Regions from separate parts of the Paenibacillus azoreducens genome, predicted to be linked through region 3. Evidence: riboswitches for the same ligand, from Rfam matches in the RefSeq annotation. Region 3 holds a riboswitch; each other region holds the start of a gene.
What was found. Region 3 has a riboswitch for cyclic di-GMP ahead of L6442_RS33160 (PEP-utilizing enzyme). Riboswitches for the same ligand answer to the same signal wherever they lie in the genome.
Positions count from the first base shown of each region.

Region 1 (10,448 bases), 2.2 Mb from region 3:
TCGCCTTTGTCTTCGGATTTCTACCATTATGGAAACTTATAATAAAAGAAATTTGGAGACAACAGCGATCGGAAGAACGATCGGTAACCGCAGCGGCCACCTCGCGTAATGTCAATTACTGCTTTCAGTTTCAGGAGAAATACCTTGATATGCATTTTATTAAATCTGTGATGGGGGATGTACTTATGAGTAAACCAAGCCGGAATTGGCGCATTTTTGTGATTCACCATTCGCATACGGATATCGGTTACACGGAAAGACAGGAGCGGATCGAGCAGTACCATGTGGACTTTATCCGCCAGGCCGTCAACATCTCCAAAGAAATAAGATCCGGAAAACGCGACGAATGGAAAGGGTTCAAATGGACCTGCGAGACGTTTTGGGCGGTTGAGCAGTTTCTTAGAGAGGCAAGCAGCGAAGAACAACGCGATTTTGCAGAGGCGGTTCGGCAGGGAGATATTGAATTATCGGGCACTTATCTCAACATGACCGAACTGGCCGATGAGGACCTGCTCCGTTCCATTCATTCCAAGGCGGCAGAGTACGGTCGTTCGATCGGATGTCCCGTAGATTCGGCGATGACCGCCGACATTAACGGCTACAGCTGGGGTTACGCGAAAAGCTTGCTGGACGCGGGCATTCAGCATCTGTTTTCATGCATTCATACGCATCACGGCATGTTTGCGCTGGGGCGCAAGCAGGTTCCGTTCTGGTGGGAAACGCCGGGTGGAGAGAGATTGCTCGTATGGAACGGGGAGCACTACATGTTCGGGAATGAACTCGGCATTTGTCCGGACGGCGTCGGCAGTTACATGATCCGGGACGAATTCCATACGCCGGCGATCGTGGACAACCGGGAAGAGATCATGAAGACGCGCATCGAGCGGTATCTGAGCAAGCTGGAAGAGGAAGGGTATCCTTACGACTTCGTTCCGGTAATGATATCGGGACTAGCTACGGACAACGGCTCGCCGAACGGGGAAATCGCGCATGCCATTCGGACGTGGAATGAGCTGCATGGGGACAAAATCCATGTGGAAATGGCCACGTTAAGCCGTTTTTTCAGCCATTTGAAGAAACAGGATGTAGAAATTCCGGTATACCGGGGCGATTGGCCGGATTGGTGGTCGGACGGGGTAGGCTCCACGCCGATGCACACCCAGATTTTCAAGGATGCCCAGCGGACGCTGCGTAAGATCAAAAGCTTGGACCCTCGGCAGCAAATCATCAGCCGTCAGGAGCTGCAAGACATCGAGCAGCAGCTCGTGATGTATGCCGAGCATACATGGGGATTTCATGCCTCGGTTCATTCGCCATGGCACTGGAACGTGCAGATGCTTGAAGTGCGTAAGCTGGCTTATGCAGCCAATGCCAGCCGCTTGGCGCACGGGGCGCTGGACAAAGTGCAAAACGCCTTGGGCGGATCGCTCTTGCACCCCGGACGTGCTTTCCGTTACCGCGTGGTCAACACGGAGCAGCAGGCATCCAGACAGCTTGCCGACTTCGAATGGGACGGCTTTGAAAACGAGCGCTTCAAGGACGGCATGGAAGTGGTTGACGAAAGCACCGGTCAGGTTGTTCCGCATCAGTCCGGCGTTCAGTGCGCTACGATTGAGGTGGATCTACAGCCTGGGGAACAAAAACAATATTTCATCCGGCCGGCGAAAATCTCGAAAGCGAAAACGACAAGCAATATAAAATTGGTCGGCGCCGATACGGTTTATGACATCGAGGATATGTACCCGTCAGCCGAGGCCAAAGAAACATGCGTCATTTCGCAGCATGCCGCCGAATCCCCGTACGTAAAAATCAGCTGGAACGAAGAGGGGATCGTATCCTGGATGATCAAGGAAACGGGCGAAGATCTGATACGCAAGGACCGAAAGCATGGCGCGTTCACGCCTGTATATGAAGTGACGCCAATGGATGTATCAGGCAGCATGTATGCCGTGCGCAGCGCAATGGGCCGGAACCGCAAGGGATTGAACGTTCAGCGCTCCGCAGGGCGTCTGGCGAAGGCTAAGATCATCTCGAACGGTCCGTTGTTCGGGGTGGTAGAACTGCAATTTGAAACACGCGGCATGAGCTGTTATTCGGTATTCCTGAAACTTTATGCCACGTCCTGCAGAGTCGACGTATCCGTACGTTTTCATAAAGACAGCGTGTGGGAACCGGAAAATGTGTATATCTCCCTGCCGTTTACGTCCGGAATGCCGCATGACGAGACATTGTGGCTGGATAAAGCCGGAGCACCGATTCGCCCATGGGTCGATCAGCTCCCGGGAACGCTGCTTGACTACTATTGCATCCAGGAGGGGCTAGCCTTTGTAGGAGAAAACCGCGCCCTCACGATTGCAACGCCGGATACCCCGCTCGTTCAATTAGGCTCACTGGAATACGGCAAACGCCTGCTTCATACCCAACAAAACGAAGAGACGGAACGCGATCTGTATGTTTGGGCTATGAGCAACTACTGGGAAACCAATTTTAAAGCGACATTGGGCGGGTTTTACGAATTCCGCTATTCCATCGAATGGAGTGGGGATGTTCGTACGGCGGAACAGGCCATCGGCCAGTGTCGGGCGCTGAGCTCCGGATTTACGGTTTGGCGCATCCAAGCCTAAAGCATGGCACCAATCAATCCACAAAAACAGCAAGGGCAGACGCGTCAGCGTTCTGCTCTTATTGTTTTTTCAAGTGAATTCTATCCTCCGCACTGGAACGAATCAGAAGTTCCCCGGTTCTAATGGCTTCTTACGGTTTTCCTCCGCAAGATCAAGACAGCTTATTTCCGTGCATACTCCCAATTTTTTAAAAAATTTTGATTTTGCTGATTTACAACGTAACAATGTTATGTTACATTATTTTGCGAGGAGGCGGCGTCATGAACGAAGAAGATCTAATTTCGAAAAAGGAACTGCTGGAGCTGACAGGGATCTCCTACGGACAATTGTACCGCTGGAAGCGGAAAAATCTGATACCCGAAGAATGGTTTGTCCGCAAATCTTCTTTTACGGGCCAGGAAACCTTCTTTCCGAGGGATAAAATATTGCAGCGGATCGAACGCATTAAAAATATGAAGGATGGTTTGTCCCTGGATGAGCTTGCGGATATGTTTTCACCAAATTTGGGTGCTGAATCGATGTCTGCTGTCAAACTTATAGAACGTAACATTGTTACGATTTTTTCGCTGGAATTGTTTGAAGAAGAGATGGGACAGAAGGAGTTGTTGTCCTTTAACGACATCCTGACGGTTTATGTGCTTCATAAGCTGCTGCAAGGCGGAGAAATCACGAGAGAAGAAGGCAAAATGCTGATTGCGGTTATGAGGGAGCATTACGGCGATTTGGCAGCCAAACCGTGCGAGCTGGCTCTGATCCGGAAAATGGGCGTTCCCTTGCTGTTTCTGACGGAATCGGCGGAACAGATTTATTTTGACAAGGATGTTAAATGGGTTTTTCGGCTGTCCCTGGCTGCATCCATCGAAGAGTTAAAACTGAAGTTAAACGAAATGGAGGCATAAAGCATGGAATCAAAATCCGATTTGAGAATCTCCGGCATCGGCAAGTCGCAAGGCGGCAGCTATTCGCATGTCAGAACGGACGGAATGGCCAAAATCAAGGGGGACACAAGCTGTATTTCCCTTGACAGCAACGGGACGATGTCGATCGAAGGAGCGCTGCAAAGCGAATCCGTCACGGTCAACGGAACAGCGACGGTGGAAGGCCATGTCAATACGAACCGTATGGTTCTTGACGGGATGGCGACGCTTAAAGAACAAGTGGTTTGCACTGAGCTTCTGACCGTAAACGGACGGTTGTCGGTTGGCAGAGGGCTGATCGGCGAAAAGGTGGAAATATTCGGGAACCTGAAAACGAGGGAAGATGTAGGGTGCGAGGTGTTTTCAGTTTTTGGCGGATTCAGCATTGACGGGCTGCTTAATGCCGGTTTGGTGGATGTCAAACTGAACATGCCATGCAGAGTGCAGGAGATCGGCGGGGATACGATCACGGTTAGGCGCGCGAAAAAATACAGTGTCATCGAGCAATTTGTGCCGGCGCTTTCGGCCCGGCTGCATGCGCATACCATTGAAGGCGATGAAGTGGACCTGGAGTATACCGATGCCGAAATTGTGCGGGGCAATAATGTAAGGATAGGCGAAGGCTGCAAAATCGGACGCGTGGAATACAAACAGCAATTGCAGCGGGATGCCGATGCCCAAATCGGATCCGCTCACCAGCTATAAACATGGCAGGATTTCAAAAGGAGGTTGGAAACAAATGACGACAAGACGCGGCGATATGAAAATTACGGGAAATAGCCATTCGAACGGCGGATCTTTTGATAATGTCAAAATTATGGGTGACGCTGTCATCAATAGCGATACGCATTGCGAATTATTCAAATGTCTGGGAAATAGCGAGGTAAAAGGTTCGCTTCATGCAGGGAATACATCCTGTAACGGCACAATGAAGGTTGCTGAAACGATGAGCAGCGGCAGCGTAAAGATACAAGGGGAACTTAGGGTCGGAAACGAGCTTACGGCAGAGAGTATATCCGTTACCGGCGAGTTGGCTGTTGGCGGGCGAATGTCAGTCGAAAAGGCTAGAATTACCGGCGAACTTCACGTCAATGCAGATTGCGAGATGGAGGAGCTGAAGGTGCAGGGAAGCGTAGAGGTTAACGGCATGCTAAATGCGGAGCAAGTGGATTTGAAGCTTTATGGCCATAGCCGGATGCGTGAGCTGGTTGGCGGGCAAATTACGGTGAAAAAGCATTATAGTCTGCCCTTGATCGGGAAGTTCATTCCCGGTACCGAAGGTGCTCTGACGGCCGAAACGATCGAAGGCGATACCATCGTGTTGGAAAATACCAGGGCTGCCGTTGTCCGCGGCAGAAGAGTCATGATTGGCGGCGGTTGCCGGATCGGTCTGGTTGAATACCGGGATGAATTCGAGCAGGACCAAGGTTCATCGGTGTCCCAATCGGCAAAAATCGGTTCGTAACAACGCTGAAGAGGAGGAAAACAAGGATGTCTGTTAAAAAGAACAGGCTGGGTTTCATTGTGGCGGGGCTTCTGCTCGGGATTTTGATTGCAGCCATCGACAACACCATTGTGGCGACGGCAATGGGAACTATTATCGGGGATTTGGGCGGACTCGATCAGTTCGTGTGGGTGACCTCCGCTTATATGGTTGCCGAGATGGCGGGGATGCCGATTTTCGGCAAGTTATCCGATATGTATGGCAGAAAAAGATTTTTTGTCTTCGGCATCGTCGTGTTTCTGATTGGCTCGATGCTCTGCGGTACGGCCCACAGCATTGCGGAGCTGAGCATCTACCGCGCGATCCAGGGCATTGGGGGCGGCGCGCTTATCCCGATTACTTTACGATCATTTTTGACATTTTTCCACCGGAGCTGCGGGGCAAAATGTCAGGAATGTTCGGCGCGGTTTTTGGCGTAGCGAATCTTTTCGGGCCGTTAATGGGCGCTTATATTACGGATTTCTGGCATTGGCGCTGGATTTTCTATATTAATGTTCCGCTTGGGCTTATCGCGTTTTTGCTTGTCGTGTTCTTTTACCGCGAATCGCATGAGCATTCCAAACAGAAAATCGATATCTGGGGAGCGGCCACGCTTGTGGGGGCCGTTGTCAGCCTGATGTTTGCGCTGGAGCTCGGGGGCAATAAATATGCCTGGGATTCGTTTATTATTATGGGATTGTTTGCAGCGTTTGCCCTGCTGTTTATCGTCTTCCTGCTTGTGGAGAGAAGGGCGGCGGAGCCTATAATATCGTATGGGATGTTCCGGAAAAGGCTGTTCGCCGCGAGCAGCGCCGCAGCACTGTTTTATGGAGCGGCGTTTATTACGGCAGCGGTTTATATTCCGATCTTCGTACAAGGGGTTATGGGTGGAAGTGCGACAAACTCCGGATTAATCCTGCTTCCGCTGACGCTTAGCTCCGTGGTTGCTTCACAGGTAGGCGGCATGTTATCCTCCAAAATGTCGTTCCGCAGAATCATGATCTTTTCGGCTGTTGTATTTTTGCTGGGTATGTTTTTGCTGGCGACAATTACGCCGGATACTTCCAGGATTATCCTTTCCGTGTATATGATGATAACCGGATTTGGCATCGGCTTCTCCTTTTCCGTGCTGAGCATGTCGGCGATTCAGGGCATGGAGATGCGGCAGCGGGGATCGGCTAACTCGACGATTTCGTTTCTGCGTTCGCTGGGGATGACGATCGGGATTACGATTTTCGGCATCATTCAGCGTAATGATTTCAAAGGACAACTAACGGAAAAACTGGGCGCAGCAAGCCGGAACATGCCGGCAGGCGCCGACCCGCAGCACATGCTGACCCCGGAGGCAAGGGAGCTGATTCCGCCGCAGGTGATGGAAAAGATTAGTTCAGCATTATCTCTATCCGTGGATCATACTTTTTTATGGGCGCTGATCCCGGTCTTCTTCGCGCTGGTGTCGGTATCTATGATGGGTGCGGGACGCATGCAATTTGCCCAAGGGCCTTCGGCAGCCCCAAAGCAGAAACGAGCTTAGAATAAAAGCCATTTCATCCCGGCCTTCAGACAACGGGTAATAGTAGGCATATGAACCGCAAAATGACGGACAGAATCGGGCGCGGATAAAAGGATTTTTTGCGGGGATGCTGAATAAATATCCGGCAAGGAGGCTGATTTTCATGAAAGTCATCATTACCCAAGCGGAAGCGGTTGAGAAGGGAATATGGATTGACGTAATGAAGATGTTCGGTGTATATAACGAGGATGAGGTGTGGCCGAACGAGGAGTATATTTTAACTGAGGAGCAGGCCCGCAAGCTCGGGTTGATTCTGTAACCGAAGAGGGCCTTTTCCCAAAAAAAAGGGTGGCGGACATGGCGCTAATTTATGCCGTGAAACTTGTGGATGAGTACGACCGGGCCGTTTTCAAGCAGGCGCTTGAGAATTTGCCCGTGGATGTCAGAAATAAAGCGGCCAGATACCGAAAAGAAGCGGATGCGGTCCGCGAAATCGTTTCGGCGGTTTTGAAGCGGATTGTCGCCTGCCAAGTGAATGGTATCGGGCTTCATAGGGTGGAATTTCTCAGGGATGGTTATGGCAAACCATCCCTGAAGGAATTTCCGGACTTCCATTTTAACGTATCCCACTCCCATGCATGGGTCGTATGTGCCGTCAGCGCTGAAGGACCTGTCGGGATCGACATCGAGATGATCGGGAAAGCGGAAGAGGGAGTAGCCCGAATGTGTCTAACGCCGAAGGAGCTGCATGAATGGTTCGGCCAGCCTAAGGATCAAAGGGATACATATTTTTTAAAGTTATGGACGTTGAAGGAGAGTTACGTGAAAGCAACGGGGAAAGGTCTGGCTGAAAACTTGTCCTCGCTTGAAACGATAAAGGAGGGGGAAAGTTTTCGCATGGCCCGGCAAGGATTAGTAGATACGGATCGTTCCCTTAGAATGGTTTCGTTTGATCCAGCCTATCAAATGGCCATTTGCACAGCGGTACAAGATATACCAATCAACCGGGTAGACATGTCCATGAACGAGCTTATGCTCGGCTTCATCGGTCTGCAAAGTGGGTCACGCTGAGCGTTTTACATTATATTCCATAACAATGATATACAGTGAAATTTCACTTAAATTCGGGATGTAGACACTTTTATTACCTCTTTATGGAAAAAATCCACCTGTACTTTTTGCATCATCATGATATATATTAGAAGATGGATTGAAGTGTTGGTCCAAGTTATATCAGAATATCTGCACAATGAAAACTCCAAAAGGTAAACCTATCGAAAGATAGGGACACAAAGCTAAAGGGGCTAAAGACGGGTTTGCGTCATGCCAGCCAGCTGCCGAAAGATGTTTTTCGCAATTACGCAACTCTACTCTCGGTAAGTAGAGTTTTTTGTTATGATTATAGAATTTTTACATTTCAGCGGAGCTTGAAAATTCTATAATCGCAAGAAACCGCTAAACGCGGTCTTTCTTCATTGGAAGTGCGTCGATAGACGTTTTTGTTTAGATATAAGAAAGTATAGACATCAAGAGCCTGCGTCCTTATATCGCAAGAAAAACTACCGCTAAACGCGGTCTTTCTTCATTGGAAGTGCGTCGATCGATGTTTTTGTTATGCTCGGTCTATTTAACAACTATGATGATGCAAAGGAAGATGTACATGTCGGAGTTAACAAAGGAAAGATCTGCTGTGGAGAAATGGAAAGAATATATGAAACCGTTGGAAGAACGCACGATCCTGAGGACCCGCTCAGGGAAGGATGCGCCCCGGCTGCAAAAATTCAAGTATGCCTGGCCGGACGGGCTGGGTCTGAAAATTCAGCAAGCTTGCGAAACGGCGCAAATTGCTCCAAATGAACTGCTGGGCGCTGCCTGGGGCATGCTCCTCGTAAAGTATTTGCGGAAAGAAGAGGTGGCTTTTGCCGCGATCGGCTCTGCAGACCAAGCATATCCGTTGATCATGACGGCCCAAGGAACGACGCCGCTTCGGGCGTTGGTACAACAAACCGCTTCCGTCATGTCCGAACATGCTCATCAGGCTGTGAGCCTGCAAGAGGTTTCGGAAGTTTGCGGGCTGGCGGGCACAGCTCCGGTTTGCAATACCGCCATCCTGTTCGGGGAAGCGGTGCCGCACGAAGAACTGCTGGGTAAGCTGGATGCTGCGGTGAAATTATGCGATAACAACGAGGGCGGGCTGGAGATTTTGTACTCGGCAAATGCCTTTTCGGATCATTTTATCAGCCGCATGTGCCTTCACCTGCAAGCCATCGTGACAGAGTGGCTGTCGAATCCGGATGCCGCGATCGGCGGGTTCAGCTTGATTTCACAAGAAGAGGCGGATTTGCTGTCCAAGTGGAACAGCACTGGGGAGCCGGTGGATCTGAACCGCACTATTCACGGGATGTTTGAGGATCAAGTACAGAAGACTCCCGATAACGTTGCAGTCGTCTATCGTGATGAATCACTGACATACAAGGAACTGAATGCAAGGGCTGATAAACTTGCTGGCGAACTGATCCGTAAAGGGGCGAGCCGGGGACATATCGTCGGCATTATTGCGACGCCATCTCTGGAGATGATTATCGGTACGCTCGCGATTCTGAAAACAGGCGCCGCATACTTGCCTATCGACCCGGCGTATCCGGCTGAACGAATCCTGTACATGCTGGAAGACAGCGGGACGGAATTGCTTGTGACCGAGCCAAAAGTGGAGCTTGGCGAAGACGTCCGCTTTAAAGGTGAAATCATATGCGCGGCAGCGGGTTCGGACATTTCGGCTCCTTTAGTTGAGGAGGCGGGGCTGAAGCACGGAGAGGGAGTTCAGGCCGATGATCTGGCATATATCATCTATACATCGGGATCGACCGGACGACCGAAAGGCGTCATGGTGGAACATCGTTCGCTTATTAATCTGTGCGCATGGCATATCAAAGAATTCAAGGTTACGGATCAGGACCGGGCCACGAAATATGCAGGTTTTGGATTCGATGCTTCCGTGTGGGAAATCTTCCCTTACCTTGTGTCCGGCGCAGCGCTTCATGTCATTCCGGAGGACATTCGGCTTGATGCAGGCCAATTACATACATATTTCAAGCAAAATGCCATTACTATCAGCTTTTTACCGACGCAGTTTTGCGAGCATTTCATGACGCTGGACAACCCGTCTTTGCGTGTGCTGCTTGCGGGTGGCGACAAACTGAAGACGTTCAGCAAGCAGCACTATGACTTGTACAATTGCTACGGTCCGACAGAAAACACCGTCGTAACGACAGCCTACCTTGTGACGGAACTGCAAGAGAATATTCCGATCGGATATCCGATCAGCAATTCGCAAGTGTACATCATGGATGCTTACGGCCAGCCTCAGCCGATCGGCGTCGCAGGAGAGTTATGCATTGCCGGTGAAGGGCTTGCGCGCGGGTATTTGAACCAGCCGGAATTGACGGCAGAGAAATTTACGGCCACCGCGCTGGCTGGCCAAGGGCGCATGTACCGGACGGGTGATTTGGCGAGATGGACGGAAGATGGCGTGATCGAATTCCTGGGACGCATCGACCACCAGGTGAAGATCAGAGGTTTCCGTATCGAAACCGGCGAAATTGAACACCGGCTGCTGCAGCATCCGCGGGTATCCGAAGTCATCGTAATCGATCTTGACGATGCTTCAGGCGCGAAATATTTATGTGCGTACGTAGTGGCGGACGGAGAGTTTCCGTATGGCGAAATGGCGGATTATTTATCCGAACATTTGCCTGAATACATGGTTCCGGCCAAGCTGGTTCAGCTGGGGGAGCTTCCGCTCACGGCGAACGGCAAAGTGGACAGACGCGCGCTTCCTGCCCCGGCCGAAACACATGATGAAGGGCAGTTCGAAGCACCGGAAGGCGAATGGGAAAACGGAGTTGCTTCCT
Region 1 covers NZ_AP025343.1:6,746,223-6,756,670, reverse strand. Annotated here, with positions in the region: gene L6442_RS30365 (glycoside hydrolase family 38 N-terminal domain-containing protein) at 186-2,624, shown strand; gene L6442_RS30360 (YhbD family protein) at 2,885-3,523, shown strand; gene L6442_RS30355 (polymer-forming cytoskeletal protein) at 3,527-4,246, shown strand; gene L6442_RS30350 (hypothetical protein) at 4,281-5,006, shown strand; partial or broken gene L6442_RS33235 (MFS transporter) at 5,033-5,550, shown strand; gene L6442_RS33230 (MFS transporter) at 5,662-6,558, shown strand; gene L6442_RS30340 (hypothetical protein) at 6,701-6,856, shown strand; gene L6442_RS30335 (4'-phosphopantetheinyl transferase family protein) at 6,895-7,608, shown strand; cyclic di-GMP riboswitch class I at 7,792-7,879, shown strand; gene L6442_RS30330 (non-ribosomal peptide synthetase) at 8,198-10,448, shown strand, end outside.
Region 1: it holds a riboswitch for cyclic di-GMP, as region 3 does, so the genes downstream of both, L6442_RS30330 (non-ribosomal peptide synthetase) here and L6442_RS33160 (PEP-utilizing enzyme) in region 3, are expected to answer to the same signal.

Region 2 (10,448 bases), 3.0 Mb from region 3:
ACCGTTATGATGATGCTTCTCCGTGGTCATTGGAAAATGTATCGCTTGATCTGCCGCAGGGTAAACGGATCGCCATCATTGGGCGCAGCGGCGCAGGCAAATCGACGCTGCTGAAGCTGATCGAAGGGGCGCTGGCTCCCTCGAAAGGGACCGTCTCCCTGAACGGAACGGAGGCATATGCCATTGGCGAACAGATGCCGCAGGTCGTGTCCGTGCTGAACCAAAGCCCGCATCTGTTCGATACGACGGTAGAGAACAATATCCGCCTGGGTGACCGCAGCGCGGAGGATGAAGACGTTCGGCGGGCGGCCGCCCAGGTGAAGCTGGACCGGCTGATTGCATCGCTTCCGCTTGGCTACAAAACGCCGATGCATGAGACAGGGCAGCGTTTCTCCGGCGGGGAACGCCAGCGGATTGCTTTGGCGCGGGTGCTGCTTCAGAATAATCCTGTGGTCATCCTGGATGAGCCGACCGTCGGACTTGATCCGCGTACGGAAAACGATCTGATCGCAACCATACTGGAAACCATGAAGGGCAAATCCCTGGTTTGGGTCACGCATCATTTGGTTGGCGCCGAGCAGATGGATGAGATCATTTTTATGGAGAACGGACGTGTCGAAATGAGAGGCTCTCACGCGGAGCTGTTGGCCACATCGGAGCGGTACCGTAATTTATACCGGCTCGATCGCCCCGAGGCATTTATGGCGAAGTAGAGTATTGGAGCAGGGCTGTATCGCTTGATAGCGGTATGGCTCTGTTTTTTTGGATTTTATGCTGTATTGCGGCCACATAAAGAATGTACTTTGCATGGCCTGTCGTACAGTGAACGGTTGGAAGCTTCTTCGTATCGGATTGAGCATGCATGGAATGGACGCGTCTGAATTCGTCCGAATGAGTCTGAATGAGTCTTAATGCGCCTGAATGCGCCTAACGAAACTGAGGAGCGTTATATTCACGAAAAGAGTGTTTTTTCAAATCTAACGAAACTCCAAAGCGTTATTTGGCGAAAATCCAGCTTCTTTACCGTCTATTTTAATCAATAACGTTTCCCGGTTTCGTTAGAGCATTTAGATGCGCTATTTTGACTAAATAACGATTGTGAGTTTCGTTAGAGTAATTTAGAAGCGCTGTCTACGATTGTGGGTTCCGTAAGCAATTGCAGAATGCTTGGTCCCGATGAGGTTTGGCGTAACTCGTGATCAAATTCGCTACATCGAAGCCAAGGCGCTTCTCAAGCTCCGTCATCCAGCTGAACTGCCAACATCTAGGGCGCCACACCGCGCGCTGGAAGCCGCATGCGATACAGAATTGTTATAAATGAATAAAATGATCTATTTTGCATCATCCTATATATAGGTGAATTGGTAAGCTGAAGGGGGTGCGCAAGCAATCATGGAAAACAACAATTCCCAGGAAGCAAGCAAATATGAGGTGCAAAGAACGGAACTGAACAAGATGCCGGTGCCGGACAAGCAAAGAGAGGAATTCGCGAAGGAAATGGTAAATGACGCCAAGGAGGCGTTCGGCCAGCAGCAGTCCGAGGATAAAGAGTAGTACGGTTCATTGGAGCACTTTCGTAAATTACATTTGGATGAAGGAGGGTGTATCTCCGTAGTCAAAAATGGAGGCACCCTTTTTGCTGATAAGACAAATACACGTAACGGATTCCAAAATAGACTGTATCTATTTGTTTCCAGTTGTGATATAATAAAGTTATTGGAATAGTGACCTAACGAATTCACATAACGTAGAGGGTTATTCTATTTTTAATAACCTTGTCCATTATGTGATTTTTTATTTTCAAATAGATGTCATGTAAAATTAAGAAAAAGGTGGGAATCCAGTTGGAAACAGGAACAGTAAAATGGTTTAACTCAGAAAAAGGCTTCGGTTTTATCGAAGTTGAAGGCGGTAGCGACGTATTCGTACACTTCAGCGCAATCGTTGGAGACGGCTACAAATCTTTGGACGAAGGCCAACGCGTAGAATTCAACATCGTGCAAGGCAACCGCGGACCACAAGCTGAAAACGTAGTAAAGCTCTAATATAGAGGCTGACGCCCCAAACAAACTTTGTTTGGGGCGTTTTTGCATCTGCCGATTGCATAATTCGTAGTAATTCAATATACTCTTATACATAGTAATTCGATGCATAGATAAACTAGGTAATAAAAATGTTTCTAGGTTAGTAAAAAACTTCTGAAGGAGAACATTATGGCGGTCAATAAGGAGTTATTAAAAGGAAGTACGGCTATTTTGCTGCTTACGGTACTGAATAGAAAAGAAATGTATGGCTACGAATTGATCAAGGAAATCGAGCGGAGTTCGGAAGGTGTATTTTTGATGAAGGAAGGCACGTTATATCCCATTTTACATACGCTGGAGGCTGAAGGTTGGCTGGATGCTTACTGGAGTACGTATGATGGGAGAAAGCGCAAGTACTACCGGATAACCGATCAGGGTAGAAACCAGCTTCGGGAGAAAAAGGAAGAGTGGATACAATTCCGAACAGCGGTGGACCGCGTTATTGGGGAGGGGATGTCATGAGTCGGCCTGAAGAAAACGGGGCTGTAGCGATTTTTTTGAATCAGGTATGCAGTCATGTTCGAGCCAAGGAATTGCATCCCGAAATACGCGAAGAGCTATCCTCCCATATTGTTGAGCAGATGGAAATGCTGCAGGAGAATGGGATGAGCGTGGAAGCCGCCGCTGCCGAAGCAATCTGTCAGATGGGGGACCCTGCTCTTATCGGCAGGAATTTTCATCAGGCACATAAGCCGGTCATGGAATGGAAATTGGTTGTTATTTTGGCGTTGATGGCGTTGATCGGCATTTTTGGGGTGTTTACCGCCCAGGAATCGGGGATGTATCCTCAGTTTGGTACTTCGCTCATCGAAAGGAAAGTGTTGTTTACTCTTCTTGGTCTTGCCTTCTTGGTTGGATTCTATTTTGTGGATTATTGTAAATTACAGAAATATTCTGGCGTATTGTTTTTCGGTGCCCTCGTGCTTATGGCATACGCGTATTTTGCGGAAATAGACATAAATGGAAGAAGAGTGTTTCTCGTTTTTGGTCCATTTAGTATTAATGCAATGGCCGCATCGCTCCCGGTGCTTCTCTTTGCTTTGGCAGGAATGAAACCGGCAAAAGAGTGGCGAGGAGGCTGGGAATACCTTATCCAACTCGTATACCGGGGTATATTACCTATTATGCTTTTTGTTCAGTCATCTTCCTGGTTTTATGGCCTTATCTATCTGATTGGCTTTTTGCTGCTGACATGGGTCACCAAGAAGAATACACCACAATTTCTCGTACTGATCCTACCGCTGCTGTCTCTCTACATACTTGTGCTTACCCGGGTTGGACAATTGCAGCATCGGCTGCAAGCTTTCCTTTATCCGACCAGTGATGACAGCTACCAAATCATCCAAACCAAAGCGGCGATTGTCTCCGCAGGATGGTTTGGGCATGGATTTGCGGCACAGCTTGATACGCTTCCCTATGTTTACAGTGATTCGCTATTCCCGTATCTGATTTATTGTTTTGGCTGGGGCTCTGGAATACTTATCACCGGGCTTGTAATCTGTTTTATCATTCGTTTTTGGAAAATGAATGTTCTCATTCAGGATGTGTATGCGAAGAGAATCATGCTTGGATGGATGGCAGTATATGCCATCAGGATGTTATGGCCGATCCTTATGGCCTTTGGTATTGTTCCTATAGTCGGGGAGGTATTGCCATTCATCGGATACAGCGGGATGATGCAGGTTGTTGACTTTGCCGCTGCCGGGCTGCTGCTGTCTTTATTCAGACGGAAGAATATGATTCCTGGAGAAATTGAAAATCCATCCCTACATCCAAATTAAGCTGGGCGACTTAACTATTTTCTATAATGACAATGATCCAGTGCAGACGAAACAGCTGTTTGAACAACTGCAAAAACAAACAGGGGAATAGGGGGAAACCATCGTGAACATACATCATATTTCGATTCAAGGCGCCGGAGAGTGGAATGAAGATGCCGTTATTTTGCGTTCGGACGGGGGATTCTATGGTGTAATTGACGGGGCGACTTCGCTTGTTCCTTTTCGGAGTGTCCATGGAGAAACAGGCGGAAGGTTGGCATCACAGATCATTAAGGATTATTTCAAACAGATTCCAGGCGATGATCGGCGGGATTTGGAGACCTTGGCGAAAGAAGCCAACAAGCGGCTGGGAGAAGCCATGCGGGCGGAAGGCATTCGGATGGATCGCAAAAGCGAGCTGTGGACGGCTGCCATGGCGGTAGTCCGAGTCAAGGAGCATCATATCGAATACGTGCAGGCCGGCGACTGCATGATCATGGCATTGTACCAAGATGGTTCCATACGGACGATCACACGCGATCATGTCGCTCATATCGGCGAAGAGTCGATGGCGGTCTGGAAAAAAGGAATCGATTCCGGAATTCGCAGCAAAGAGGCGCTGCGGGGGATGGTGCTACCTCACTTGCTGGAAAACAGGGAGAAGATGAACACCAGAGGCGGATATTCCGTATTGAATGGTTTGCCGGATGCGGATCGATACCTGGAGTACGGAAAAATCAACCGGATACGGCTTTCGGGTCTGCTGCTGGTGACGGATGGGCTTTTTTATCCGGAGGCATGGCCGCAGCCAGAAGCGGAGAACGACAACCTAAGGCCGGATGAGGAGCTCCTGCGCCGCGTCGCTTCGGAAGGACTAGAGCGTTATGCCAAGCGGCTGCTGGCTTTGGAAGAGGACGATCCCGAGTGCATCCGCTACCCTCGCTTGAAAATGTCGGATGATAAAACAGGCATTTGGATCACGTTCTAGCGCGTCGTTTTGTTAAAGATGTCCTACTAACTAAAGGAAGGGTCTGCGATTTTGCGGTTTTAACCGATAAGAGCAGATCCATTCTTTTTTTTTGGCGTCAGATCGGAGAGAACAAAAAAGATGGAAAGAATAGGCCTGTTCCGAAATTTTCCGCACCGATATAATAAAGACAAAAAAGAATCGGAATCTGCGGAGGAAATTATGGAGCGAGAAACATACCGGATAGCACAGGAAGCCGACCGCTTTGTCGGAAGGGTGGAGGAACGGTCGCAGTTATCGAAGTGGCTTCAGGATGAAACGGCAAGGAGCCGGATATTTTCGATCACCGGCATGGGAGGGATCGGAAAATCCTCCTTAATGTCACAGCTGTCCCGGCTCGGCAAAAATGCGGGTTGTGTATGCCTGTGGTTGGATGGCCGGTCATTTACGCCTACGCCGGCGTCCTTTTTGGAGAGTTTATCGGCTGCCGCCTCACTGGAACAGCTGGAGCAAGCCGAACCGGGTTCGCTGCGCATTTTGACGAAAGCCGGACCGCTGAAGCGGGTTATGCTGTTCATAGATAATTTCGAGGAGCTGTCCCTGCTTGAGGGCTGGCTGCTGGATGCGTTTTTGCCCAAGCTGTCTTCCGCAGGCGTCGCGGTTCTGCTTGCTTCGCGGCCGCGCCTGCCTATAACATGGATTACCCATCCAGTATGGGGGCTCAGAATGACGGAGTTTCGGCTGGCGCATTTTACGAATCAAGAAATGGTCGACTATATCCAATCCTTCGGGACTTTCCCGGACGAAACGGTTGGACGGCTGGCGAGGTTGAGCGATGGCCATCCGCTGGCTTTGGCTTTGTCCGTCGAAACGGCCATCAAAGACAAGGCTTGCGGGCCGGACAAACAGATTATTTCGCAGTCCATCAGCGCCCGCGTGCTTCGCGAACTGGCCTCGGAGAAGCTGCAGCCGATGGTGGATGTTCTAACGGTCCTACCCGAAGCCAATCAGGAGATGCTGTCCCGTTTGACCGGCAGGACGGTCACTACGCAGCAGTTTCGCGAGCTGGCCGGACTATCCTTCGTTCGTTCCGGAACTGGGGGGCTGGCGCTGCATGACGTTGCCAGAATGCATCTGCTGAAGGACTTCCGGCAGCGGGAACCGAAGCGGCTTCTTGAGCTGCAGTGCTCCTCGGCACAGCTGCTGTATGGGAAGTTCCAGCGTGCGGACCGCAAGCAGCGCCGCGGAATCGCGTCGCAAATGCTGATGCTGAGCAAGGAGCTCCTATCTCCCCACAGAGGGTATGCGGATTTTTCGGGCGATTCGATCCCTCCTCTTGAGCAGCCTAACGCTGCGGACCTGCCCAATCTGCACCAGATGCTGGAAGAATGGTGCGTTTACAGCGTCGATCCTCATATGAACCGGTCCTACCATGATTTTCTGGATGAGCTTGCCGACCGCTTTCCCGAAAGCATCGCGATTGTACGCGATAGCCAAGGACGGCCCGCCGGCATGTTTATCATTGTACTGGTCTATTATGAAACGGGTTTGCTCCTTCAGCGTTATTTTCCGAATGAATTGTCGGAATGCTTCACGGAAGAGGAATGGAAATGCGAGCCTGACAAGGCAGATACATACTTCCCGGTATTGACCGCCGCTACGAATTCGATGTCGGGTTATTCGAAGGAAGAGATCATCGGGCTCTTAATGCTGGATCATTTGTCCCTGCTTGGGGATGGAAGCCGGGCCATTCTCGTTGCTACCAACGATGTCCTAAAGCAGCAGCTGCGCGGTATCGGTTTCCGCATCCGGCCGACGGCCACCCGAAATTGCGACGTATCATGGGCGGAAGCCCATATATTGGAACTCGACCTCCGCGAGGGGAATTTTGGAGATTGGGTGCTTTCGTTTTTTAAAGGAAGCGGGGAGATGGAGAGCGTTATGATGGATGTCTTCCACGCGTTGAGCCCAGGCGATCAAGAACGGCAATTAAGAAAAATACTTCTGTCGCTGCATGATCCGGTGGAACTGGAGAAATATGCGGGTGCATTTCCTGGCGTGGGCAGCGGCATCGATTTACAGCGGTTCATGCTCCGGTTAATGAAAATATCCGGGGAAGCCGGGCTGACGGAAGAATACGGTTCCCTTTTATACGCCGCTTATTGGCAGCACGCCGGTAATTCGGATGCCGCAGCGTTGGAGTGCAGCATGAGCAGGGCGACCTTCTATCGCTATCTGAAAAAAGCGATTGCCAATTTTGCCCGGGTGCTGGCGGCACAGCTTCAAAATAGCGCCATGGAACCTGAACATTAGGATATCTTGAGAGTACAGGAAAAATGAGACTGATTTGAGACGGGAACGGAAGAAGATCATGCTAAAATGAATGAGTCGATGCTGATCTTCATGATTACATATTCGATGCCTGGAAGTTAGACTTGCTCGGGGTGCCTAATGATGGAAGCAAAAGGGGGACCGAAAAAGTTTTTTTATTGGTGCGTATTTTGGTGATTGACAACGCATTTTGATTGGTTTATATTGATCGACAGTTCCTATATACTAACTTTTGGTAGATCCATGGACAGGGATTAAGATTACGCACATCTGCAATAACGACAATTTTATATTTTGGCACACTAATCGAAAGGTTAGCTCGCAAAGCCTTGGAGTCTAACAGTCTTTATGACTTATGATCGTCCGGTTGCAATTAATATCGTTAATGCAGCCGGGCTTTTTTGTGTTCCGGGGAACTTAAACCAAAAAATCAAGGAGGAAGAGATGAAGCGGGGTTTAAAACTTGTAGTATCATGGCTGTTCATATTGACGGTGTTCACAGGATTCATTCCAGGCAATCTATTCTTAAGCCGGGTATCCGCAGCATCAAACGAGCTTATCTGGCCGAATCCCGGAGCAGTCAATCTGACCAAGACGGCCGATCCTGCAGGGAAAGGTCAATGGAATATCACGTTGACTGTTGAAGGAAAGAACATTAAAACGACCTCGGATGTCGTGCTGGTCATCGACCGGTCCGGAAGTATGGACAAATCGGGCCGGATGACCAATGCCAAGTCAGCGGCGAACAAGTTTATCGATAATCTGCTGATCAAAGATTCGACGACGAGAATCGCAGTCGTGACTTTCGATAAGACGGCGAGTGAAAAATCCTCCTTTGTTGAATTCGGACAGAAGGACAGGTTAAAGAACGTAATCAAAGAAATCACTGTCAGCGGAGAAGGCACCAACATTCAGGCGGGATTGAATAAAGCACGCATGATGCTGGCGGGAAGCCAGGCGCAAAATAAGGTTATCGTGTTATTAAGCGACGGCGCGCCGACTTACAGTTACAAGGCGTCGCATGCAGCGGCCTTTGGCTGGCCGGACAAAAAGTTTGACTTTACCTTGTACGATTTCGATTATAATGACAATCAGATTCTCGGTAACGGCAAGGATTACAAACTGGATGAAGGATTTTTTGGAATAGGCCGCCAGGTATATACCGTTAACGGCAAAAACGTAACAAACAATGGTATTGCATCCTTATCGGAAGCCAAACTTGCCTGGGACGGGGGCATAGGCATTTACTCGATCGGTCTTGAAGTCGGAAAAGACGCCGACGCCAAATACGTGCTGAACAGCGCCCAGAACAAAGGTTATTATTCATCCAGCAGCGCGGATTTGAGCAAGGTATTCTCCGAGCTGTCAGGTCAGATTTCCTACGCTGCCCAGAAAGCTGTCGTCACCGATCCCATGGGCGAGATGTTCAACAAGGTCGGCGAACCGAAGGTTTCGCAAGGAACCATTGCTTGGGACGACAAAACGGAAACCTTCACATGGAACGTCGGCAGCATTATGGAGGGTTCTCCGGCTACTTTGACCTACAAGGTCGAAATGGATCCGAAGAAACATCCTGATCCGGATACGTTGTATCCGACCAATGGAACCACAACCATAAACTATACTGACATTAATAAGGATAATGTTACGAAGAACTTCGAAGTACCGAAGGTGAACTTTGGTAAAGGGTCCATTACCATAAAAGGCTATCGAGTGAATGCAGATGGTCAGCCGGTCAATGCCGAAGGCGTGGTTGTCGAAAAAGCCGAGCTTGCGCAGCAATTGTACAATCAGCCGTTCAAGCAGGACGGGAAGGAATCGCTGGATATCAATAAAACGTATTCCGTGGCGGCTCCTAACGTCGAAGGTTATCAGCTCGAAGTAGGCGACAATCCTACCAAAGTGAACTTGACTATAGATAAACCGACCCCAACGGTCTGGTTCGGGTTCATGGAGGCTGCCGAGCAGCATGTAGCGGTCAAGTATTTAGAAAAAGGAACGAATAAAGTACTGGCTGAACCGTCGGAAGCAAAGGGCATTAAGGGACAGCAAATTCTGCTTGAAGCGAAGAAAATCAATGGGTTTACCGCCGAAAAGGAAAGCGACAAGTATACCTTTACGGGCAAAGAAGGCCAGGAGTATGCATTCTACTATACTGCCGACAAGCAAACGGTGACCGTCAAATACCTGGAGAAGAGTACCGGGAAGCCGCTTAAAGATCCTGTCACTGTAGATGGCTTTACAGGCAAGGCCGTCATGATCGATGCTCCTGCCATTTCGGGTTACGCGCCTGAGGAGTCAAGCATAAACTACACGTTTATCGCAAAAGATGGCCAGGAATTGATCATCTATTATCAAGCCGTCGGGCAGCAGGTAAGGGTGCAGCATTTGCTGGAAGGCACAGAGAAAGAATTGGCTGAGCCAACGATCCAAAAAGGCCATGCCGGCGATAAAGTAAATGTGGCGCTGCCGCTTCCGGGTTACACTCCGGTCAAGGATACCGGGACGTATACGTTCACAGCGGATGAAAAGCAGACCCATACCGTGTACTACACGGCAGATAAACAAACGGTATCCATCCGTTATGTGGACCAAGCCACAAATGAAGAAATTCAGGATCGAGCGACCAAGGAAGGCGTGACGGGTCAAGTCATAACGCTGATTGCTCCTCCGATTGCAGGTTATACGCCAGTAGAAGCCGAGGGCAAGTACACGTTCACTGCAGAACAAGAAGGCCAACAGTATACATTCTACTACACAGCTGAAAAGCCGGGAGAGGAAATCCGGACGATTAACGTCAGATACCTGGAAGAGGGAACGAATCAGGAACTTCAAGAACCTACGACCCGTCAAGGCGAGGTAGGCAAAAAAATCCTGCTTGAAGCTCCGCACTTCGAAGGTTATGTCACTGATCAATACGTCGTCGAATATCCGGTAACGTCTGAAGAGAAACAGGAATACATCTTCTATTACAAGAAAGAAGCCCCTGAAGCTGAGCAGCGAACGGTACAAATTCATCATGTTGATCAAGAAACGGAGCAGCCCATTGCAGATCCAACGCCGCTTACCGGCAAGGTAGGCGAAAAACTACAGTGGCAGGCTGAGCCGATTACTGTTGCGGATGAAGTATATACGCCGGTGGAATTTAACCATGAATATCTCATTACAGAAGCCCCGGAACAGGAATACACCGTTTACTACAAAAAGGGCAAGGATGAGACGATTCAGCAGCTTCTGGTCAAATTTCTGGATAAAGTAACGAATGCGGAATTGGGACAAAAGACGTATTCAGGAAGAGCGGAAGAT
Region 2 covers NZ_AP025343.1:298,597-309,044, forward strand. Annotated here, with positions in the region: gene cydC (thiol reductant ABC exporter subunit CydC) at 1-713, shown strand, start outside; gene L6442_RS01400 (hypothetical protein) at 1,393-1,554, shown strand; gene cspD (cold-shock protein CspD) at 1,845-2,045, shown strand; gene L6442_RS01410 (PadR family transcriptional regulator) at 2,214-2,546, shown strand; gene L6442_RS01415 (FtsW/RodA/SpoVE family cell cycle protein) at 2,543-3,865, shown strand; gene L6442_RS01420 (PP2C family serine/threonine-protein phosphatase) at 3,969-4,832, shown strand; gene L6442_RS01425 (nSTAND1 domain-containing NTPase) at 5,034-7,124, shown strand; cyclic di-GMP riboswitch class I at 7,429-7,517, shown strand; gene L6442_RS01430 (S-layer homology domain-containing protein) at 7,587-10,448, shown strand, end outside.
Region 2: it holds a riboswitch for cyclic di-GMP, as region 3 does, so the genes downstream of both, L6442_RS01430 (S-layer homology domain-containing protein) here and L6442_RS33160 (PEP-utilizing enzyme) in region 3, are expected to answer to the same signal.

Region 3 (10,448 bases):
ATCTGAACCTCTGATCTCCTCCATTGTACCGCCCCTTTCATTCTCATTGAAAGTAGTATAGGCAATTACTCAATTCCATGCCGTAACATGCTGCAAAACGTATTCATCTGATCGAAAAAGTCGCGTACATACTCCTCATCCACGTCGTCGATATCGATAACATCGGATAGAAATTTTTTCTCGAAATGTTCAAGCATAACCATAATCAGTTCGAATGCCTGCTTGCGGTCCACGCCTCTCCGGAGAGGAACCTTAGCGAATAATTTCTCCCAAACCTGATTCTTAGAAGCGATCACTTGACCATACTTTTCTTCAATCTCCTCCTTCAACTCATCCGGTGCCGAATAAAATGCTTCGTATACCAAGTGATAGGCATCGGGAAACTTTCGGAAATAGTCGAACTTAAAGCGGCTAAATTGATCCAAGGCTGCAAAAAAATCGTCATGCTCCAGCACGGCTTCCAGCCGAAGCCCCGCTTGAATCTTGTCAAAACAGTGTTCCAACAAGCTGAAATACAGTTTTTTTTTGCTGCTGAAGTGGTGAAAGATCAAAGCCTTGGAAATACCCGCTGCTTCCGCCAGCATCCCGGTCGATGTGTTTGTATACCCGTGACGGGCAAATACGGACAAGCAGTCTTCCAGTACCTTGTCTCTTTCATAAAGCTGCACAGGCAATATCTCTTCATCTCCGTTTCTATTACTGACCGATCGGTTAGTAAAAATATAACTTTTGCTGACCTATTAGTCAACATATTTTATTCGCGACGAACAGATGCTTTTTTTCCTGATGCATACAAGCCTCCTCAAGGCTCCACCGCCTTTAGGGGGTTCGTTCTATTCATGTACAGCAGCCGGATCACTCGACCTCATAAATTCAAAGGAAGGAAAGTAAAAATATCTAAACTTTAAATCAAAGGATCGTTAGACTAAAAGCGCTTCCATCACTAAACTAATAATTGAAAACAGAGAAGGAGGCACTCGTATGAAGCTGGCTTTAATCGGCGGCGCGGGAGTCCGGACGTGCGACTGTTCGTGCGAGCAAAATCCCAGTCAAGAGACCGCTCATCACACTCCCGATCGCTTTGCCTCGTTCATTGGGAGCAGCAATCTCAGCCGCGAGCGGTATTATGATTTGAGGTGTTACGGTAGTGATACCCACTGCAAGGCTTGCTGCATAAAGCCAAATCAGTGTTTGCGCCGTCGCCAGGAAAATCAACGCCAAAAAGGCCGCGAGCAAAAGCACCGTGATCAACTTCCTTTTTTCATAGATATCCCCCAGGGGGATAAATAAAAACATACCTATGGCAAAACCAACCTGAGTAAGCATGGAAATGATCCCAGAATGCTGATCATCCACACCGAATGTTCGCCCCATATCAGCTAGCAAGGGCTGATTGTAGTACAAATTTGCAATCGCAAGCCCGCATGACACCGACATTAAGAGGAGAAGCGCGGGAGATAACTGCTTCGAATTTCCTAAATGTAGAATAAAACTCATCTCCTTCTTCGGGTAAAAAGGTATCAACAAAAAACCCTTTCGTCCAAGTTGACGGCATACTGCCATGACAAAGGGACGAAAGGGGTTCATTTTCGCGGTACCACCCTGATTTGCCAGAAATCTCGCGATTCCGGCCTCACAAAGTAAAGTTTTCTTACTTTCAGCACGATAACGGGTGCACCTGTTTGAGATTACTGCCGAAACGCTCTTCATTCGGTTTCGGCTAACAGTTCTGAGACGACTACGTACAAGAGGTTAAGGCAAAGGTTGCAGCATTCCCTCTGCTCTCTGGACATAAGTGCTCTTCTACTTTCTTCTCTTCATTACTTTTCCCAATATGTTAAAAACATTTTATCACGACTTTTCCATTTGTCAATTTTCGGAATATACTCACGATATGATCAAAACGTATGAGAACGGCCGCGTGCTCGCCGGGCATAACCGGATGAATGCAGCAAGGCTCATCGGCCTAGTGCATTGTTCGCGGGGTCGCAATTGAAGTTGTTATTGCCGCTCGGATAATTACAGAGCAGCTGCGTCAATTGGTGATGCTCGGAAAGCTGCTAAATCCGCCTTCCGGCCAAAGATCCCCCAATTTTCCTCGGGAACTTCGTGAATGATGATATAGACTGGGATGAGATCAGAGGTGCAGAGCAGCCGTCCGAAAATTGTGGTAGCTCCTTCGATCAGCCTCATTTTGGCGTCGCTGTCTAAACCGCCCTCAATGACGAAGATCTGCACGCTGACAACATTCGTTGTCGCTTCTGCTTCTCCCATAAAGACGGTATCCTGATCGTAAAGATTAAAATAGGTCCAAACCGTACTTTTGACGAAGGGTGACTTTGGCAAGGTTTCGCATTCAAGCGCAAAATCTGTAAGTTCTCCGACAATTGATCGCCGTGCCTTCACATCGAACACAGCTTCAGGTGCGTGAACTATAATCATTGGCATTGTATTTTCCTTTCCTTAGACATATTATGAGGCCGCCGCATCTCCACGCAGTGGCCTCTGACAACTAGAAGGAAGGTACTTTTGCGGCCATTACTAGCGATCAGATGTTCTGACCACCCGAGACCTCGATTCTCTGCCCATTAACCCAGCGATTGTCGGAACCGAGTAAGCTGGCGACAGCGGGACCAATGTCGTCGGGTAGGCCGACTCGACCAAGAACAGTCATCGCGGCAAACGTGTCATTGTAAGCAGGTACGTCGCGTACAGAACCTCCAAGAAAATCGGTTTCGATTGCTCCGGGTGCAATGGTATTAGCGGTGATACCACGGTGACCGAGTTCTTTGGCCATATAGATGGTTAGAATCTCGACCGCCCCCTTTGCGGCAGAATAGGCGGAGAATCCGGGAAAAGAGACGCGAGTGAGACCCGTTGAGAAGTTCACAATACGACCACCATCTGCAAGAAGTGGCAGAAGGGCCTGTGTCAAGAAAAATACGCCTTTGACATGCACATTGAACAGGCTGTCGAACTGAGCTTCAGTAGTTTCGACATAATCGGCCATTTCTCCGTGGCCGGCATTGTTCACCAGATGATTGAAGGTCTCGCTCCCCCAAGTAGACTGCAGGGTCGAACGGACCGTCTCAGCAAAGGCCGCAAAGCTGGAAATGTTTTCAACATCGAGTTGTAGAGCGACCGCTTTACGCCCCAGCGCTTCGATCTCCGCTACGACAGATTTTGCTTCTTCTGCTTTGCTGCGATAGGTCAAGATGACATCGCCGCCATGACGCGCAATACTGATGGCTGTATTGCGACCAAGTCCGCGGCTTCCGCCAGTGACGATTGAGATATTGTTCATTGTAACTTCATCCTCTCAGAGATCATTATAATTTACATTGATATCATAAAAGATAAAGTTCACTTGAAGTCAAGGTTATTTTGATTATAATAATAAGTGCCTAATTAAACAGATAAATTCACTGATTTCATTATATTTCTCTATTTTTCATAGCTTAAATTTGGAAGAATCAATTTATGTTGCCAAGTATTCATTTAAAGTACACTTTAACAGATGGCGGTGAAGATTTAGTTATGTTGACTATAAAAGAAGTTACTGAAATGACAGGAATAGCGGCTCCCACACTTCGATATTACGAAAAGGAGGGGCTGCTTCCACATGTGAAGAGAAATGAAAATGGGAAGCGGTTATATGACGAAGAAGATTTAAGCTGGATACACTTTGTTACTGCGCTTCGAGCAACAGGAATGCCGATTGCTCAAATTCAGAAGTATGTATACTTGTATAAAGAAGGGGACTCGACGATTGCGGAACGAAAAATGATGATGCTTCATCATAAAAAAGAAATTGAGAAAAGCATAAGAGAATTATATTTTAACTTGGATAAAATAAACTATAAACTTGCTCTATATGATGTATTAGAATCCCAGATTGAACGGACTAGCATTAAAATTTGACTTATATCGCAATTTCGGAAGGAATGCGCGCTGCGGGTGTCATCGAGATTTATGGCAAAAAGCAACCATCTCGGTGAATGGCTGCTTTTTACTTGGTATGTGGTTGACCTTTACTTACGGCTGCTTATAGAGTTCCTATTTAAACCATTTGCATGCACAATGCCGTTCAAGATCACTTCAATTCCCCAATAGAACCGTTCCTTCGAAACGATGTCCCCTGAGAACAACTCCTCCTTCATACTGTGAATGAGAGGGAAGTGAACTGGATCCGTAGCCTGGTAGGAATGCTGGATGGCCGCCATATGTTCTTCTCCGTGCTTGGATCTAGCCGCCTGCTCGAAGGCGACGGAGGAAACGTAAAGCAATAACAGATCCATACCCCATGCCGCGGAGGTGGACGTGATCCCGCCTTTCTGCAAGACCGCAAGCAAGTATTCGTTCAACCGGAATGCATGGGTTCCAATCGGAATCGCCTGAAGCGATAGCTCGGCAAGGCCGGGCTGCTCCATCAGTAGCATTACATACGCATCCAGCGCCCGGAACAGCTGTTCCTTCCAATCACCATCCGTAAGTTCCGGCAGGATGAGCTGGCCAAGACCATAATCCAGCACATAAGAGCTCAGCTCCTGTAAATTTTTCACGTATACATAGAGCGACGATGGCCCGGTATCCAGCGCTTTGGCTACCCTCCTCATGCTCATGCCAGAGGTGCCTTCCTCTTTCAGCAGTTCATAGGCAGTCTTCACAATTATCTCATGACTTAGCGGTTCTTTGGCCGGACGAGCCCGACGACTGATAATTTCTCGATTTGGTTTCATCATACTTTCCTTATATCATGCCGGAAGCAAATAGTAAATCCTCTGTTAGATTTACTTATGCCTACATTGTTTTTAGCGGCATATAAATTTTACCCACTTCTCTCTGATTAAATTCAAGGGCTGTCAGATCTCTGTAAGATAAAAGTTGGTCTAGTATTGGTCAATTGAACCTGTCTACAAATGATATAATGTCTTTGTTGGTGGTAAATTTATGTCAGTACTAGTGTTACTCGTTATTTCACCGGGCCAGTTGCAGCAATTTGTGCGATTTCTTCATTCAATGTTTCAGATTCGTACAACCCGCCGTGGTAGCAGATCACACGTTTAATATCATAAGCAGCGAACTTCGCTATTGATTGATACGCTTTGTCTAAATCAGGCGTCTGCATCGGGTTTGGACCTTGAAATTTAGATCCGCGAATGACCAGTGCATCGCCAGCAATTAATGTTTTTGAATCAGGATGGTATAAGCTTATGTGACCCTCTGTATGACCTGGCGTATGAATAGTAATGAGGCCGTCAGCAATATTTAGTTCTTCGCCACCTTCTAATGTGCGTTCTATAAACGGTGTTGTCGGAGCTACGTAACCCTCACTAAATTGGGCATCTAATGGTGAAGGTAATCCTTTAACAAGAGGTCGATCACCTTCAATATATGGACGCTCTAACTCATGTGCAAATACTTCAATGTTTGGATTAACTTCAAGCAGTTTGGCCAGACTTCCAACATGATCGATATCTTGGTGTGTCAAAATGATCGCTGTTAATTGGCCGATGGATAAATCACATTTTTCTAATTCCGCAGCGATCATTTTTGCGCTATCTGGCATACCTGTGTCTACAAGTATTACAGCATTTTCACTTGTAATCAGGGTAGGATTAAGCGGCCATTTCCCCCCTGGAAAAGCCGGCACATCGATGTTTAAAGTGATTGGTTCAATAATCACTTTTGTCATATTAAATTTAGCCTCCATGTGTGTATTTATTAAAATTAAATACGATCAAGAATTTTGTAATTCGTTGTCAGATGATTTCATTATTTCACTTGTCAAGGCAAGATTAAGCTTCGTTATACTGCTCGTGGTATGAATTCATCAATTCAGTAAGATTCGGCGCTGCATCATCTGAAAAGCACAGGGTGAGATTATCATTGGACTCTCGAGCTTTTTCCGAAGCGTATTCGTACATTTTCTCCTCGTATTCCTCAATTGCCTTAGCTTGATCATCATGCCGAATAATCGCAAGAGCTAGTTCCATTGCGTCCTGCATCGCCAAATTGACTCCTTCGCCGGCGAAAGGTGACATGACATGAGCCGCGTCACCGATAAGAGTAACGCCGGGATTTCTGTTCCACTTAAACCCGATCGGTAACATGTAGATCCGTCTTGGAAGAACAACTTCTGCCGCATAGCGGATATAATTCTTTAGCGATTCATCCCAATCTTGGAAGAGCTCTAGCAGTTTTGCTTTCGCATCCTGCGGATTTTCAGACCCAATACCGATTGTATCGAGCCATTCCCGATCAACCTTCAGACTCGCATACACTTTAATGCGCCCGTCGCCATTCAACTGCCCCAAAATGCCTTTGTGATCGTCCAATGCAAACACTTTACCACGACGGTTAAATGCTGCTAAATCAGGATGACGATTAGCAGCGTCCACTACATTTAGCTCGAACATGGTTAGTCCCGAATAACTGACATCCGTATCCGAAAGCAGTGGACGAACACGGGAGAAGGCGCCGTCCGCTCCAACTACGAGATGCGCGGTATCTACGAAGCCGTTCTCGAAATGAAGCTCGGTCATGCCATTGGCGAGTGAAACGGCCTTGTTCAGTTTATATCCGTACCGGATGATCGCTGAGTCTAACTTGCTTAAAAGTAATTCGCAAAGCACGCCACGATCGATCTCTGGCCGGCCTCCTGGAGCATCCTCATCGGCCACTTCATCAATGAAGCATTTTCCAGTCTTATCGAATAACCGAAAGTCCTCGCCTTCGTATCGTGCCACTTTTTGAAAAGCCTCATAAAGTCCTGCTTCCTTTAGCGCTTGCTGCCCGGAGTCCTCATGTATGTCAAGAGAACCCCCGCGCTCGTGGCTCTTGTCTGCCATCTCACGTTCATAAATAACCGTTGGAATGCCATGTTGTTGAAGAATAAGTGCAAGTGTGAGTCCACCTGGGCCGCCTCCGATAATGGCGATATGCTTTTGATTTTTCGTAGTAGTTGTCATTTTAATCTCTCCTTAGCTTAATTATGGGATTTTATACGAACAACGTTCTTAAGGAACACCGTTCGTTTAAGGCAGTAGATGGGCTTTTACGTTAGTGAAAGCTACTTCGATTGAGGTGACTGGGATCGCGCAGTTGTAGTATCGGTACGTTTTGCGAAAAATAAACTGAGCACAAGTGCAGCCACTGCAAATCCAAACGTAATCCAGAACGTAGAACCAAAAGCATGCCCTAACTGATCGAGTGTATGATCGACTGGAAGTTTTCTAATCTGTCCAGAAAGAAAAGCCATCGTAATCGTTACACCGAAAGATGACATAATTTGCTGGGCAGAAGTCGTTATCGGTGTCACGCGGCTGACTAATTCCTTCGGAGCCGACTTGAGCACATGGGTATTGATCTGCATCAACGTTAAGCCCTGGCCAAGCCCTGCGAAGGCAAAGCTGCACATGATGTACAACGGACTGGTATGGGCAGTAATTTGTGTCAAGGCAAGTAACGATCCGGATAAGGACAGAATACCAATCAAGGCAACCGGGCGAACTCCGAAACGGTCAAACAACTTACCACCGACGTTGATCCCGATCGTCGACAGGATTGCCTGCGGGATGACATACAGCCCCGCCTCAAGCGGCGAAAGTCCCTTTGCCTGCTGCAAAAACAGCGGGAATAATAGAATGCTACCGAACAATGCGATCTGATTGAGCCAAGCAACGATAATCCCATGAACGAATGCAGGAGAGCGGAACACCCTAAGCTCCAGAAGCGGATATTTTTGCCGCAGTTCATGCCAGATAAATATAGCCAGCAGGAGAATTCCGCATACAAGCGAAACAAGCGTCCATATATCAGACCATCCCTTCTCACCTCCTTGATGAACTGCGAACACAAGCGATGCAAAGGAAACCGGAGCCAAGAGTGCGCCCACTACATCTAGCTTACTGTTATGCCGCGGCTTCGCTGTAGGCAGATACCTCCAAGCCATCAAGAGCGCGATTAGACCAACAGGCACATTGATGAGAAATATCCAATGCCAATTCATATACTCAATGAGCCAGCCCGACAGAATGGGACCAAGAATCGGAGCGAGCAGCATCGGAATGCCGAGAATACCCATTACTGAACCTCGCTTGTCAGGAGGAGAAATGGAGAAGGTTGTTGCAATCCCGATTGGAGCAACCATGCCACCTCCGAGTCCTTGGATGATTCGGAATAGGATCAGTTGCTCAGGCGTCTGAGCCAGCGCACATAACACAGAAGCGACAACGAACAGCACGATGCTCGTCATAAACATCCGTTTCGGTGAGAAACGGTCCGAGAACCAACCTGCGAGCGGAATGACGGCCGACAATGACAACGTGTAGGCAGTAATTACCCATTGAATGGTGCTAAGATTCGTATGAAAGGCGCTTACCAATTTCGGAACTGCGACATTCATAATTGTGCTATCCAAGATGACAAGAAACATCCCAGAAGCCACAGCAAGCAACACCGGCAATATTTGTTTCAATGAAAATGCGGCTTGCGTACTCCCTGAATTATTTGTTGACTGCATGTTTCACGCTTCTTTCTGTTTAATTTAGAAGAACCATTTAATGAACTACAATAGGAACATCTCAGTTATACCATCACGAACACCGTTCGTCAAGTACACTGTTCGTTAAAATTGCAGACAGTTTCGACACATACTGCTGCGGCAATTCATTTATTTCTCCTTTTCGTGCCCTTCGCTCCGCGTAACTGTGGTAACATACTTATGTTTACCATGTAATAATGCCATTCGTACCATCTACTTTAATCCGCTCTCCACTTTCAATGTATTTGTGACATTCTCAATGGCGACGACAGCTGGAATACTATATTCTCTTGCTACAATCGCCGCATGGGAGGTTGCGCTCCCAATTTTCGTAACAGGGCACCGGCAATCTTAAATAAAGGTGTCCAGATCAGCGCGCTATAAGTGGAAACGAGAATATCCCCCTTTCTCAGCTTCTTGAACTCCGAAGGATTCATCACGATACAGACTTTGCCCTCGTACACACTGCAAATCTGCTTCGAATATCATCGTGCTCTCCTCAGTTTTCTATACAAACAAATAATAAAAACACGACCCCATAGGCCGTGCTTGGCAGGTTAGTAAACCGGCGGTCATCACTTAAGCAGTGAGAAGATCTGCGGGCTTTGCGTGCACTGCCTTTCGACAGCTTTGCCGTTTACTTAAGGATATTACATAACAAAAAGGTTCCTGTTCTGCCAGAAAAAGCAGATCAGAAACCTATCATTGATAAAGTGATGCGGTCGAGAGGACTCGAACCTCCACGGGGGTCTTCCACCACCACTGGCGCTTCTGGAAGTGTTGTTACAGACAAGATTTTCACTGCTCCGGATCCACTGCGGTTCACAGCCTTTATCCCAAGCTTATAGGTGGTGCCTGCGGTTAAGCTGGTTATTGTATATTCCGTAGAACCTGTTGGAAGTTGTTCCGTTTCTTCTCCATTAACGAGGAAGACATATCCTTCCTCTCCGGGTACCGACGACCAATGGGCTGTTATTTCGGTGGTGGTTACTTCTGCTACGTCAAAAGAGTCAGGCTCACTCGGCAGCGTCCAAATATCATGAAGCTCCGAATATTCCCCTTCTCCCGTATCGTTTTCTGCAGCTACGCGGTAGTTATAAGGCGATCCAAGATTCCAATCCGGCATCCTGGTAATGAGTATCATCTCCGGAATATATATTTTCAAGCTCTCGATCAAGCAAGTAACCAATCGCTGTTTCGACTCGATTCCATGCTAGATCGATAGTTCTCTCCCCAATTTGCAGATGGGTAAATACACCCGGCTGGTCCGGTAGAGTTAAAAATCCGGTGTGAACCGTTTTTCCTTCTCCGTTCTCATTAATTGCCGAAGTAACAATATCGTAAACACTAGCCATGCAAACAACCTAACATGAAAACTGAAAACACCGCGCAAAGAAGCTCTTCACCGGCAACACCATCCATTGGGAGTTCTCCTTTTGTGAGTGTGATGGATAACATGTGCCACACTTTCACATTAGGAGAATTTTTTTTGGCTTGGGAAGACCCAATTCTGGATAAAGTTTAAACTTTTTCGTGCGCCCTTTAGTTCCTGACGCTTTATATTAGGTTTTACGCATGGCTAGTGTATCGTAAAGCGTGCCCGGCCCTAGCGAGGTAACTGGTGAGAAGGTGTCATTGACAACTGAATTAAAGACCTCTTGCTGCGTTGTATTATTTTGGGCCACGATCCGGTAAGATGTCGCTGACTCAACCGGAGAAATGGTGACTCGTACGGTATTGCTCCATTCTGACTCCCCAACATGGTTAACGGCCTGCACCTGGTACTCGAATCTCTGACCGCCGGCAAGCGTGGTGTCGATGTATGTGCTGTCTGGATATTGAATATCAAACACTTGCCCATTGGTGAGATTTTTTAACCTGTAGTAATACCCATCGGTCAAAG
Region 3 covers NZ_AP025343.1:4,569,341-4,579,788, forward strand. Annotated here, with positions in the region: gene L6442_RS20085 (cytochrome P450 family protein) at 1-24, opposite strand, end outside; gene L6442_RS20090 (TetR/AcrR family transcriptional regulator) at 66-668, opposite strand; gene L6442_RS20095 (MFS transporter) at 994-1,587, opposite strand; gene L6442_RS20100 (tautomerase family protein) at 2,020-2,448, opposite strand; gene L6442_RS20105 (SDR family NAD(P)-dependent oxidoreductase) at 2,549-3,304, opposite strand; gene L6442_RS20110 (MerR family transcriptional regulator) at 3,538-3,921, shown strand; gene L6442_RS20115 (TetR/AcrR family transcriptional regulator) at 4,032-4,742, opposite strand; gene L6442_RS20120 (MBL fold metallo-hydrolase) at 4,973-5,695, opposite strand; gene L6442_RS20125 (FAD-dependent oxidoreductase) at 5,799-6,971, opposite strand; gene L6442_RS20130 (MDR family MFS transporter) at 7,073-8,524, opposite strand; gene L6442_RS33160 (PEP-utilizing enzyme) at 8,759-8,872, opposite strand; cyclic di-GMP riboswitch class I at 9,103-9,190, opposite strand; gene L6442_RS20135 (fibronectin type III domain-containing protein) at 9,237-9,671, opposite strand; gene L6442_RS20140 (hypothetical protein) at 9,640-9,900, opposite strand; gene L6442_RS20145 (fibronectin type III domain-containing protein) at 10,108-10,448, opposite strand, start outside.